Regions from separate parts of the Sporolactobacillus sp. KGMB 08714 genome, predicted to be linked through region 3. Evidence: predicted binding sites of a transcription regulator. Region 3 holds the regulator's gene; each other region holds the start of a gene.

Region 1 (4,076 bases), on a different contig from region 3:
GAACGGAGTCCCGGATCTTGCCGCTTTCCATTACATTAACGATGTTCAGCGATCCGAGAATGCAAGAGACATCGCGGCGGATCTGATCGGGAACATCATAATCGTTAATCGTTGACGTTTCCTGCATCTGAAAAATTTCCGTGCACAGGTTCGACATCTTGATGCTGCCGAGCCGGTGCAGCGGATGGTTTCTATTGGCATTATCCTTGTAAAAAATGTAAGGATAACCGGACTGCATCTGCATCTGGGCAATCCGATTGAGAAACTCGCGGGCATCCGCGCTCTTCTTTTTAACTGCCGGATTGGCAACCAGTTGATCGTACATCTTGTCCATGTCCATATCATCCAGGTGCTGCCCGTATGCCTTATAAACCGTGTACGGTGCAAACATGCAGAACGGCCTGCCCTGTTCGGCCAGTTCGAAAAACTTGCCGGGGACGATCAGCCCGATGGACAGCGTCGACAGGCGAATATCCTCATCGGCGTTTTCCTTTTTTGTATCCAGAAATTCAGGAGCGTCCCAATGGAAAATATTCAGATAAGCAGCACCCGCGCCGGGACGCTGCCCCAGCTGATCGGCATAAACAAATCCAAGCTGAAGCTTCCGGGCGACCGGCACGACACCCTTTGCCACACCCTCAACGCCCTTGATCGCTTCGCCGCGGCCGCGGATCTTCGATAAGTTAAGCGCCACACCGCCGCCGATTTTCGACAGCTGCTGCGACGTGCTTTCAATATAATTGATCGAATTCAGCGAATCGTCCGCTTCAATCAGGAAGCAGGAGACCATTTCGCCGCGCCGGGCCTTTCCGGCATTGAGAAATGTCGGCGTCGCCGGCTGATAGCGCTGTTCCATCAACGCACGCATGAAGCTGACGGCTTTATCATAATTCCCGTGTGCTAAATACAGGGCTACGATGGAGACGCGTTCGAAATAATGCTCCAGGTAGTGAGATTTGTCATTGGTCTTCATCGCATAATCACGATAGAATTTACTTGCTGCCATGTAAGACTGGAATTCGAACCCATAGTTGCCGGCTATTTGATGAAGCTGTTCGATATTTCCTTCTTCGTATTCGGCGAAAACATCATAATAATAATGATGACCGACCAGGTAGTGGAGTCTGTCCAGCACGGTGGGGAAATGAAGCATCTTCTGCTCGACTTCGGTTATGTAGACTCGGATCGCTTCCCGATCTTTCCCTAGCTGGTAAAAACCGTCCTCCCCGCGCGTCAGTACTTCATTATTCAGTTCAATATAAGACTTTGTTTTGGTCGCTTCGTTCAGCAAATGTCTTCACCCTTTCCCGAAATTGAATCACGTCGTCTGCCGTCCCGCCTAATTCAAACTTATAAAGAACCGGCACCCTGTACACAGAGGAAATTACATCGGCCGCACGGGCAAAGTTCCGGCCCCAGTTGCGGTTCCCGCTTGCTGCCACCGCTCGCAGGAACCGTCCGTTTTTTGCAAGAAAAGCCTTGACGCTTTCCGGCGCGTCGCCGAACCCGATCGTATTCGTCACCAGTATAAAGGGTTGCTCAACTGCCGGACGATTGCTGATCGGCTCATGCGGAAGTCCCGTCTTTGCCAGAAATCGTCTGACGTTTCCGGTCATTGTCTCATAAAGAATCAGCATCAGCGGTCCTCCTTTCTTATCAGAAAAGCTGCATGTCTTAGTGTCTGACAACAGGTTGTACATACTATATATAGTTTATGTTTATTAATTTACCACAATATATTGTTTTTCACAAGGAACTTTTCCCGGACAAAATGAAAACACTGTTTATCATAAGCCATCGGGCGACATGATTCAACAGGCAGATTCCTGCGAAAAAAAGAGGCAATTCCCGATCTCCGGCCGGAACAGACGGAACCGCGGGAAAATGCTTCTTTTTACATTACAGATATCAAATTTTCAAGGATTATAGGACCGGGATCGGCGGCCGGACATTAGCACAGCGTCCCTGCGGCCGGTTCAGACGGGCCGTCCTGACCGCCGCACCGAAGGCTTCTTCTATCCAAAGATCCGGTTTTCTCATCTTTTGCTGTGTTTCGATTATTTGATGCGCCGCTGGCAACCCCGCCGTCGGACTGTCATTGCAGGCCGGTCTCTTCCCCTCTGCCCCGGATCGGTGTGAACGTACGCCTCTCATCTAAAGATTTACGGCGCTTGATTGCCTGCTGTTCGGCTAGGCAGGCAAAATACTCCTGTGCATTCACGGACTCCTTGCCGCGCCGGTCCCGTTTGCGGTACAGCCCGTCGTTGCCCAGGATCCTTGTCTTGACATTATCCGCCATCATCGTATCGAATAATCGAATAATGGTCTCCCGGATTTCATCATCATCAATCGGAAACATCAGCTCAACGCGCCTGTTCAGATTGCGGGTCATCAGATCGGCGCTGGAAAGGAACGCCTTAGGCTCCCCGCCGTTCCCGAAAATATAGATTCTGCTGTGCTCAAGATAGCGTCCGACAATAGAGTGCACCTCGATGTGATCGCTGACTCCGGGAATTCCCGTGCGCAGACAGCAGATGCCCCGGACAAGCAGCCTGATCGTGACTCCGGCCGCAGATGCCCGGTATAATGCCTTAATCATGTCCTCGTCAGATAAAGAATTCATTTTAGCGTGAATATACGCGGGCTTCCCGGCGCGGGCATTTTCAATTTCCGCTTGAATAAGATCGAGCATCGTATTGCGCAGCCACAGCGGCGCCATAACCAGTTTATGAAAATAAGGCGGTTCCGAATAACCGGACAGCATATTGAAAACGTTGGACGCATCCACGCCCATCTGTTCATTGCTCGTCAGCAGCCCCATATCGGTGTAAAACTTGGCCGTAATATCGTTATAGTTCCCGGTACCGAAGTGCATATAGCGCTTGATTCCCGTCTGTTCCCTGCGGACAACCAAAGCCATTTTGCAGTGAGTTTTCAGTCCGACCAGGCCGTAAATGACATGGCAGCCCGTTTTCTCCAGTTTTTGCGCCCAGTTAATGTTATTCTCCTCATCAAACCGTGCCTTCAATTCTACGAGCACCGTCACCTGCTTCCCGTTCTCCGCCGCTTTTTCAAGATAACGGATAATCGGCGAATTGCCGGACACACGATAAAGCGTCATCTTGATTGCCAGCACATTCTGATCGATCGAGGCCTGGCGGATCAGCTCAATGACGGCATCAAACGAGTCGTACGGGTGATGAAGGAAGACATCCTGTTCGCGCAGCGTATCGAAAATGGAGTGCTCCATCAGTTCGTAATGCACGAACGGGCGGTGCGGCGAATAAAGCAATTCTCCGAAACCGTCCAGTTCCCCTACAAGCTTGGACAGGAAGGTCAGGTCGATCGGACCGTTTACACGGTAAACATTTTCCGAACCGACATCCAGCCTTTTGATCAGCTTATGGATCAGCCGGTCGCCGATTCCCGCCTCGACATCAAGATGAATCACATTCCCACGCTCGCGCAGGCGCAGCTGTTTCTCAATCTCTTTGAGCAGATCCGCCGTCTCTTCCTCATCGACTTCAAGATCCATGTCGCGCATGACCCGATAGCAGGAAGCCTCGTCAAGTTCATAGCCGACAAACAGTTCCCTCAGATGGCGGCGGATAATATTTTCGAGCAGAACAAAACTGTAATGTCCCGACTCATCAGGCAGTTTCACAACCCGCGGAAGCACGTTCGGCACCTGAACCGTGACAAATTCTTTCTGATCTGAACGGCAGCCCCTTTTATGAATCAGTGCGGCAATATTAATGCTCTTGTTAAGAATGAGAGGAAACGGGCGCGAAGAGTCAACCGCCATCGGTGTCAGCACAGGATAGACTTCCCGGCTGAAGTAATGATCGATAAAATCCAGCTGCTTTGAAGTCAGCTCGGCAATTTCCAGAATATAAATGCCATGCTCCTTCATCAGCCGGCTCAGCATGCGATTGTACGTCATATACTGCTGGCCGATCATCCGATGCGCTGCTTCGCTGATCTTTGTTAATTGCTGGCTCGGTTTCAGACCGGCGGGATCCGTTTTTTCATAATTGACATTGACCATGTCGATCAGAGAAGCTACACGCACCATG
Region 2 (4,076 bases), on a different contig from region 3:
TCGATTTTCTGACGGTTATTGTTGATATTCTGTATTTTATTGATGATAAACGTCGATTTACTGCCGATATCCAGCGTCTTCCAGCGATTTCGGTCTCGATTCACAGAGATATTCGGCAGGCCGAAAAAAAAGATCGGGCGTTTCCGCCAGATGACGCCTGTTCGTGCACGATATCCCCTTTTCAGAGGGAAAAATCACCGTTCACAGGAACATTCAAAAGAATAGGCTGGCGTTCGCGCCAACCGATCACTTTTCGAAATAATTGGGAACGCTTTCAGATCGGCTCAACCGGATATATACTCATTATTCGTAAAATCGTTTGATAGGGTAGAGTTTTCGACCGCTTTTATCGAATATAATATAAGTGAAACCTTTTTGAAACCTTTTTGCTCTTGTGCATGGGCGATCAAATGGGGCTACGGGAGTACAGAAAATCGCATGTTTTTCCCCGAAGTCTTCTTTCCTTTTTAGCAATATACTGTACATGAGTAAATCGTCGGGTCAGGTCCTTCGGCCAGGTTAAGGAAAAACCGGCGCGGCGGATGGCTTTGCGATAAAGTCGGCCGAAAGAAAATCTATGAATACGATTTGCTTTGCTATATTGTCGGCATCATCATTCTTGTAAGCGCTTCTTCATCATGGATGCTGATTCTCGGCTACGTCATTATGGGCCTGTCTGTCGGGGCCGACATCCCGGCTTCCTGGACAATCATCGCCGAGAATGCGCAAAATAAAAACCGGAGCAGACATGGCGGTGCGGCTCAGTCTCTCTGGGCGGTGGGCGTCATGGTGACACTTTTAATCGCGTCCCTGACAACGCCATTAGGGATTGGGGGCGTACGTATCGTATTCCTTCATCTGGCTCTTGTCGCCCTTATAACCTGGCTGATGCGCACCGACATGCCGGAATCCAAAGTCTGGATCAGCGAACGCCAAAAAATAAAACAAGGATCTTTTGATCCGTACAAGGTGAAGCTATCCAGCCTTTTTAAAGGTCAAAATCTGAAGGACCTCATCTTTCTGATTGTTCTCTTCGGCGTATGGAACTTTGCGGCAGGTACGAACGGTTTCTTCCTCCCGTATCTGCTTAAGAATTTCGGCAATCAGACCCAGGTAACCAGCCTGATCTTTCAACTGTGCGAATATGCGGTCACGTTTCTTGCCTGTACTTTTATCTTCATGAAATTTGCCGATAATCCTAAGGCACGAAGATGGCTGTTTCTTTCCGGAGCAGGGCTCTGTGTGCTTGCCATGTCGCTTTTTGCATTCTTCCCGCTGAATACCGGTATCGCAATCCTCTTTGTTCTCTTTTGGGGCTACGGCAACGGCTGCGGTGAACAGCAATTTTATCAGATCTGGGCCAGCGAGCTCTTCCCGACGCGATTCCGTTCGACGGCGCAGGGCTTTATGTGGGCCGTCATTCGTGTCTCGCTCGGATTTTGGAGCATGTTTGTCCCGATTCTGGCAGCGATGGGATTCCATCGCCTCGGCCTGCTGATGACAGGATTCACCCTGGTATCCCTGGTGGTCGGCCTCGTTTTCATGCCGAATACGGGAGGAAAATCCTTGGGGCAGATCGAAAAGGAACAAGGACAGGCTTTGTGAAGTCCTATAGACCTTTTTGTTAAAGCGGCTCCGGCCAATAGGCCCTTGTTTTAGTAAGGGAGCAAAGAACAGCACCCCATATTTGCGGCAAAATATAACTTTTACTTTTCGTGTGTCAAATAATTCCTGACGAACCGGATCTGCTTGAAACACGGGCTGCCGACACAGCGGGCGAACTTCACGGCATCAATCAAAACGGATGAAATGCAAAACAGAGATCCTCAAAAATGTCTTTATATCAACATTTTTGAGGATTTATTGATGTTCCGCAGGTGGAGATGGCGGAAACCGCTGATCAATCGTCGAGCGCCGCCTGTTTATCAGCGGTTTCAGACCCCATCGACAAATTCACCTCTCATTTACTTCTCAAAAAGGAAAATCACCTGAGGGCCTGTTTGACTTTAGCCTCAGGTAGTCTGAAATGATAAGATCCGCCACTGTCTACGCTGAAATTCAGATAAAGTAAATTTTTGATTAATTTGATTAAATAGCTATTAAAAAACGCCCTGCTGCAGAGAAAATAGTTCGATGCCGTCTAACTATTTTCTCTTCCTTAGAATCTGTCCAAAAGGATAGCCTTTTCATTTTAGAAATTTAAAAATTCCCCGGAGCTGTTAAGGTGCAGGAGGAATAGACGTTCTCAGAACGGCTGCACCCACAAATGCCTGTCTCTTAGTCAGCAGGATCTTGAATTTTGACAATTAATCAACATATGTATACGTCATGTTAAACAGGCACAATATGTAGTATAATATATGAATTGCAAGATTAATATAGATTTCGATGAAAGAGGGCCGATTGGCTATGATCGAATTAACAGAAGATCCAATGATGCTCATGATCAAGAATACAATGGATCTAAATAATATCGAAAATGAAAATGCAAATTTAGCTGAACAAGTTTTTTCAGCACGCAACGTCCGCGTGGCAAATCATGTAACAAAGCGGTATGCGATGGATTACCTGCTGTCCGAGAATGTTCGGAAAGCGTTTCAAGATAACTGGATATACATACACGATTTCAACGCTTACGCGTCCGGCAATCACAACTGTTTGACCCTTGATCTTGCTGAGGTGCTGGCGGGCGGATTTAAAACGAATAATGCCGACATTCGCGAACCGAATTCGATTTCCAGCGCCATGCAGCTGACTGCAGTGATTATGCAGTGCCAGAGCAATCTGCAATTCGGCGGCATTGCCGTCGGGACGCTGGATCTTGATCTCGCGCCTTATGTCGACAAATCATTCCGCAAACATTTTGCCGTTGGGTTGAAATACATTTATGATACGGAAAAAACCGGGACCGCCGATTCAGCCGTTCATTTTCTGGATACGAAGGACGATTATCCGGCCGGACATCCCTACCGCCGGGCGCTGCTTTATGCGTGGGACAAAACAACGGAAGAGGCTCATCAGGGGGCGGAAGCGCTGATTCATAATTTGAACAGCCTGCAGTCGCGTGCCGCCGATCAGCTGCCGTTTACATCGATCAATTACGGAACGGATACTTCGCCTGCCGGCCGTCTTGTGTCCAGGAGTGTGCTTGATGCGACCATTGAGGGCGTCGGTGCCCACCATTTGACGCCGATTTTCCCCGTTCAGGTTTTTCAGTATTATAAGGGGATCAATGATCGGCCCGGCACGCCGAATTACGATTTGTTCAAACTGGCGCTGAAGTGTTCTTCGATGCGGATGTTTCCAAACTATGCAAATTGTACAGCCAGCTATTTTAAAAAACCGACGTGCAAACAAGAAATTTTTAACACGATGGGCTGCCGGACGCAGCTGGCCGACGACCGCTTCGGCGTCATCGGCAATCAGGGCCGCGGCAACATTTCGCCGGTAACGATCAACCTGGCGAAAATCGGCATTGAACATGGTACTTGTCTAGGCATACGTCAGAAGCCGGACATCGAAGGATTCTGGCGGACATTCGATCGCGTGCTCGAAGTCGCGACTCAGGCGCTCGTTGATCGATTTGAATATCAGGGGCGCCAGCCGGCGAAATCGGCGCCGTTTATGTATGAAAATCAATTGATGAAAGGGAAAAAACTTGACCCGGACGAACCGGTCCGCGAAGTCTTGAAACATGGCACGCTCGCTTTCGGCCTGCTTGGCCTGTCAAACTGCATGGCAGCAATGTTCGGTAAGCATCAGTTTGAGGACGATCAGGTCTGGGAGTTTGCCTATTCCATTTATAAACATGTTGAAGCTTACAAAAATGCGATGTCGGAAAAATATGATCTGAATTTTTCGGTCTATTCAACACCCGCGGAAAACTGCTGTTATTCCATTTACAATCGGCTTGTAGAAGAATACGGAGAAATCAAAGGGGTCATTGATCACGGATACCTGACCAACTCGTTTCATTGCCCGGTCTGGTATCCAATTTCAGCAGAAGAAAAGATTCGCAAGGAAGCACCTTTTCATAAAATTTCCAGGGGCGGCGCCATTACTTACGTCGAAGTCGA
Region 3 (4,076 bases):
CGGACAAAGCCGGCAATCCGCGGATTCGCGGCCAGCAGTTTATCCGCCAGGCGTTCCCGGTCCTGCTGAATGCCCCGCTCATCTGCAATATCCCGCAGTACCGATTTGATTGGCTCCATTTCTTCGCCCCCCGCTTTTTGTGATTAGATGCTATTTAAATAGTCTTCAAGCCATTTGGCCCGTTTTTGAGCTTCTTCTTCCGTAACCCCGTCCGGACGTTTGCCGCCCGCCTTGTCCCGATTTTTCATCCACTTCGGAACGACTTCGCTGCGGGCCCTGCCCGGCTGTTTGCGGTTTGCCGCCGGCCCTTTTGCTGCTGACGGCAGTTTCTGCTGTGTATGTTTTTTCTTTTCTTCGCGGGCCACAGACATCGCCTTGCGCACAGTCCGGACGTTTTCCCGCGACCATTGGGCAGCTACTTTTTCAACAAAAGATTTGTTTAAATTATTATCGTTCACCTTCGAAATATAATCAATCAGTACATTGATCACACCGGGATTCAATTTTGTATCAAACATCAGATTTTCCACCAGACGCAGATCGGGCGCCGCCGGTTTGCTGCCGTGTCCGAGCTCCTCAAGCAATTGATACGGCGAGTTCGTCTCATACCAGGAAATCAGCTGCTCTTCCTCAGTCTGAGGCACTTTATCGCTCATCTCGCATGCCTCCGCCGGCTGCGTCCGTTCATATAAAGCCGGCATCTCATTCGGCCCATGCTCCAGGCGGTAATAGTCCCGGACTTCTTTTCTGAGCAGGCCGATATCCACCGTCCCCGTATGCAGAGACGCCGATTCGACGGCCCGGCTCATGTCAAAGGGGTCCGTCTGATAGACGCAGGCAAGTTTCTCAATGGCGTCTCTGACATCTTCAGTCAGTGCTTCCCCGGAAACAATGGCGTCGGACAGATAATTCTTCAGCTGACTGAAATCAAAATAGCTGCGGAACTTCAGTTTTTGCGGATGTGCACGATCCTCCCAGCGTGTGTCCTCCTGCAGGTCGCGGGAAAATTCGCTGCTCGGAATGGATTCAAAGACTTCGTCAAAAGCGGCGGACAAATCCTCAAAGCCCTCTGAATCCGGGGGCTGCTCGAGAAATAGCTCGCTTAAACGATGATAATCCTTCGAGCCGATCTGGTGATAGAGAAAGACGTTCAGCAGCCCGTCATTAAAAAACTGATTCGGTGTGAGCGGCGGCACCAGCAGATACATAAAGAAAGCGGGATCCGACTGCTTTTTCTTCAGCGTCCGGAGCAGGCCGACTGCTTCAAGCTTCTTTCTCGCCCGAAGAATGCGGTCGAGCGAAAGATTCATTGTTCCCATCAAATGGTGATGAGTCGCCGTCTGATCGTTTTGCCCGCGCCCCGTCTCCTGCCGCAGCGAAAAATAGAGACTCGTCGCTTCAATACCGACGAGCGGCTGATAAAGCTGTGTGATAATTTTCTGATCATAATAATTGAGAAGTCCGTCCGCTCTGACCGTATAATGATCGCCCGGAAGCACTTCTCTCCATGATTGCAGCATATTTGTCCCCCCTTCCATATCATCCTGTCCTGTATAAAGAGGGCGTTCAAAAAGTTCAGGATACGCCTTGGGCGCATAATCGCTGCCACAGGCTCTTGTTTTACAAAACGGAGCCGCATCGGTCTCTTTTCACCGATTCTCCCTCAGCCGCATCCAAAAAGATCAGGTCAGCCGTCCCCATCCTTTCGGCTGTTTTTGGCTTTTTCCAGCTGATCCTTCAGTTCCTGAATCTCCTGTGCAAATACATTGATATCTTTGAACTGACGATAGACCGAAGCAAAACGTACATAGGCTACTTCATCGACTTTGGCCAGCTCATTCATCACCATCTCGCCGATTTCATGACTGTTCACTTCAGAACGCCCGTCATCGCGAAGCTTTTTCTCCACGCTGTTCGCCAGGTTTTCAAGCTTTTCCAGAGGGACCGGACGCTTTTCGCATGCCTTAATGAGCCCGCGCAGGATCTTGTTGCTGCTGAAAGCCTCGCGATTGTCGCCCTTCTTCACAACGATCAAAGGAGTCTCTTCGACTTTTTCAAAAGTTGTGAATCGGTAATGACAAAATTCGCACTCTCTCCTTCTGCGAATCGCCCGCCCGCTGTTCACGGGACGGGAATCCAGTACCTTGGTCCCGTCTTTTTTACAGCTTGGACAGCGCATTCTCTCCACCTCAATCCAAGTATTAGATGTTAGTTTTATTTTATCGTACAAGGAGCCGGATGAAAAGCAAAGGTCTGCACCTGCGGAACAAAACGGTGAAAATTATAAAAGATTCCATTGTTTTAAAATGGACTGAAGCTGCCTGACCGTTTCTTCGACCGAACCGTTATTATCAATGACTGCATCAGCCATTTTTTTCTTTTCCTCAAGGGACATCTGCGCATCAATCCGGGCCAGCGCTTCCGTTTCCGTGAAATGGTTTCTCGACATCAGCCGCCTGAGTTGATTGTCTTTCGAAACATAGACGACAAGGGTCTTATCCGTCCACCGATCAAGAGACCCCTCAAACAGCAGAGGAATATCAAGAAAAACGGCACGGGCACCCGATTCCCGGAATTGTTTCACTCGGGATCCGATCCGTTCCCTGATCAGCGGATGAAGCAGTTCATTAAGCTGCCGGCGCTTTTTTTCATCATTGAAAATCAATCTGCCGAGTGCCTGCCGGTCCAGTGTCCCGTTCTTCAGAATGATGTCCTGCCCGAAAACACCGGCTATTGCGGATAAACCCGGTTCACCGGGAGCAACCACTTCGCGTGCGATCCGGTCTGCGTCGATCAGTGGATAGCGGCGGGCTCTCAGCCAGTCGGACACTGTGGTTTTCCCGCTGGCTATTCCGCCCGTCAGTCCGACTTTAATCATGATCCCGTCACCCGAATCTGGCAGGCGGGACAGAAATGTGTGCCCCTTCCGCCCACTTTTATCTTCTCTATTGCCGTCCCGCACCTTGGGCACGGCATCCCTTTGCGTCCGTATACCTGCAATTTCTGTTGAAAAAAACCGGCGTGCCCCCGGCTGTTCACAAAGGTCCGGATCGTGCTTCCGCCCATTTTCACGGCCTCCCCGAGCGTTTCGACGATCGCTTCGTGCAGCGTTTTAATCTGCGGCATCGTTAGATCCGCGGCAGGAGTAAGCGGGTGGATACGTGCTCTGAAAAGCGCTTCGTCCGTATAAATATTTCCCAGTCCGACAACCGCGCGCTGATCCAGCAGCATCGGTTTGACAGCCCGCGTCGTTTTTCGGCAGCTCAGCGCCAGGCTTTCTGCCGAAAAAGAGTTTGAGAACGGTTCGGGCCCCAGCTCTTTGAGCGGAAGCATCCTCCATTCCTCGCCTTTCCTGAAAAGATGCATCGTCCCGAATTTACGGACATCGCGATAACGCAGGGAGGTATCGTCGGTAAAATGAAAAATGACATGAGTATATGGGTCGACGGGAACGTTCTCCCGATCCAGTCTGTATCTTCCTTCCATTCTCAGGTGGGAAACAAGGACCTTGCTGTCGAAGCAAAAAAGCAAAAATTTGCCTCTCCGGCCGACATGATGCAGCGTTTCGCCCGCCATCAGCCGGGCAAACTCTCCGGCATCCTGCGGACGCCTGATAATTTTGGGCCAGCGGATCTCGACATGCCCAACCGTTTTGCCGATGACCAGTTCATTCAGTGTTCTTTTGACGGTTTCTACTTCCGGTAGTTCCGGCATTGCCTGCTCTCCCTTTTTCATAAAGGTCAGCGGATTCCCTGAAAAGCTGATCGGAAATCGCTGAACCCGGTTCGATGGGCCGCGCGGCGTATTCGCGCCGCCCGCTCCCGGATCATTTGGCGTCGTACCAGGTCGGACCGTACGCGCATTCCACTTTTAACGGAACATTCAGCGTAATGGCATGTTCCATGACCTCCGGTACGATCTGCTTCATTCTTTCAATTTCCTCTTCGGGAACTTCAAAAATCAGTTCATCATGCACCTGAAGCAGCATGCGTGATTTTAGATGTTCCTCGGCCAGCCGGCGATCCATGATGACCATCGCTTTCTTGATCACATCGGCGGCACTGCCCTGAATCGGC

What was found. Region 3 encodes NrdR, which represses ribonucleotide reductase genes. Its sites were predicted from a motif close to AACACNATATATNGTGTT; they were not measured.
Region 1: a site for NrdR is predicted at 1,729-1,746, ahead of nrdI (class Ib ribonucleoside-diphosphate reductase assembly flavoprotein NrdI). Genes of this name have one in related genera too.
Region 2: a site for NrdR is predicted at 2,339-2,356, ahead of nrdD (anaerobic ribonucleoside-triphosphate reductase). Genes of this name have one in related genera too.

Annotation. Positions count from the first base shown of each region.
Region 1 is NZ_JAUUBW010000004.1:27,692-31,767, forward strand. Features, by position in the region: gene nrdE (class 1b ribonucleoside-diphosphate reductase subunit alpha) at 1-1,291, opposite strand, end outside; gene nrdI (class Ib ribonucleoside-diphosphate reductase assembly flavoprotein NrdI) at 1,254-1,637, opposite strand; gene Q6A92_RS02755 (RNA degradosome polyphosphate kinase) at 2,096-4,076, opposite strand, start outside.
Region 2 is NZ_JAUUBW010000038.1:11,011-15,086, reverse strand. Features, by position in the region: gene Q6A92_RS15500 (MFS transporter) at 493-1,605, shown strand; gene nrdD (anaerobic ribonucleoside-triphosphate reductase) at 2,410-4,076, shown strand, end outside.
Region 3 is NZ_JAUUBW010000056.1:108,424-112,499, forward strand. Features, by position in the region: gene dnaI (primosomal protein DnaI) at 1-119, opposite strand, end outside; gene Q6A92_RS17865 (replication initiation and membrane attachment family protein) at 144-1,520, opposite strand; gene nrdR (transcriptional regulator NrdR) at 1,688-2,179, opposite strand; gene coaE (dephospho-CoA kinase) at 2,282-2,881, opposite strand; gene mutM (DNA-formamidopyrimidine glycosylase) at 2,875-3,714, opposite strand; gene polA (DNA polymerase I) at 3,827-4,076, opposite strand, start outside.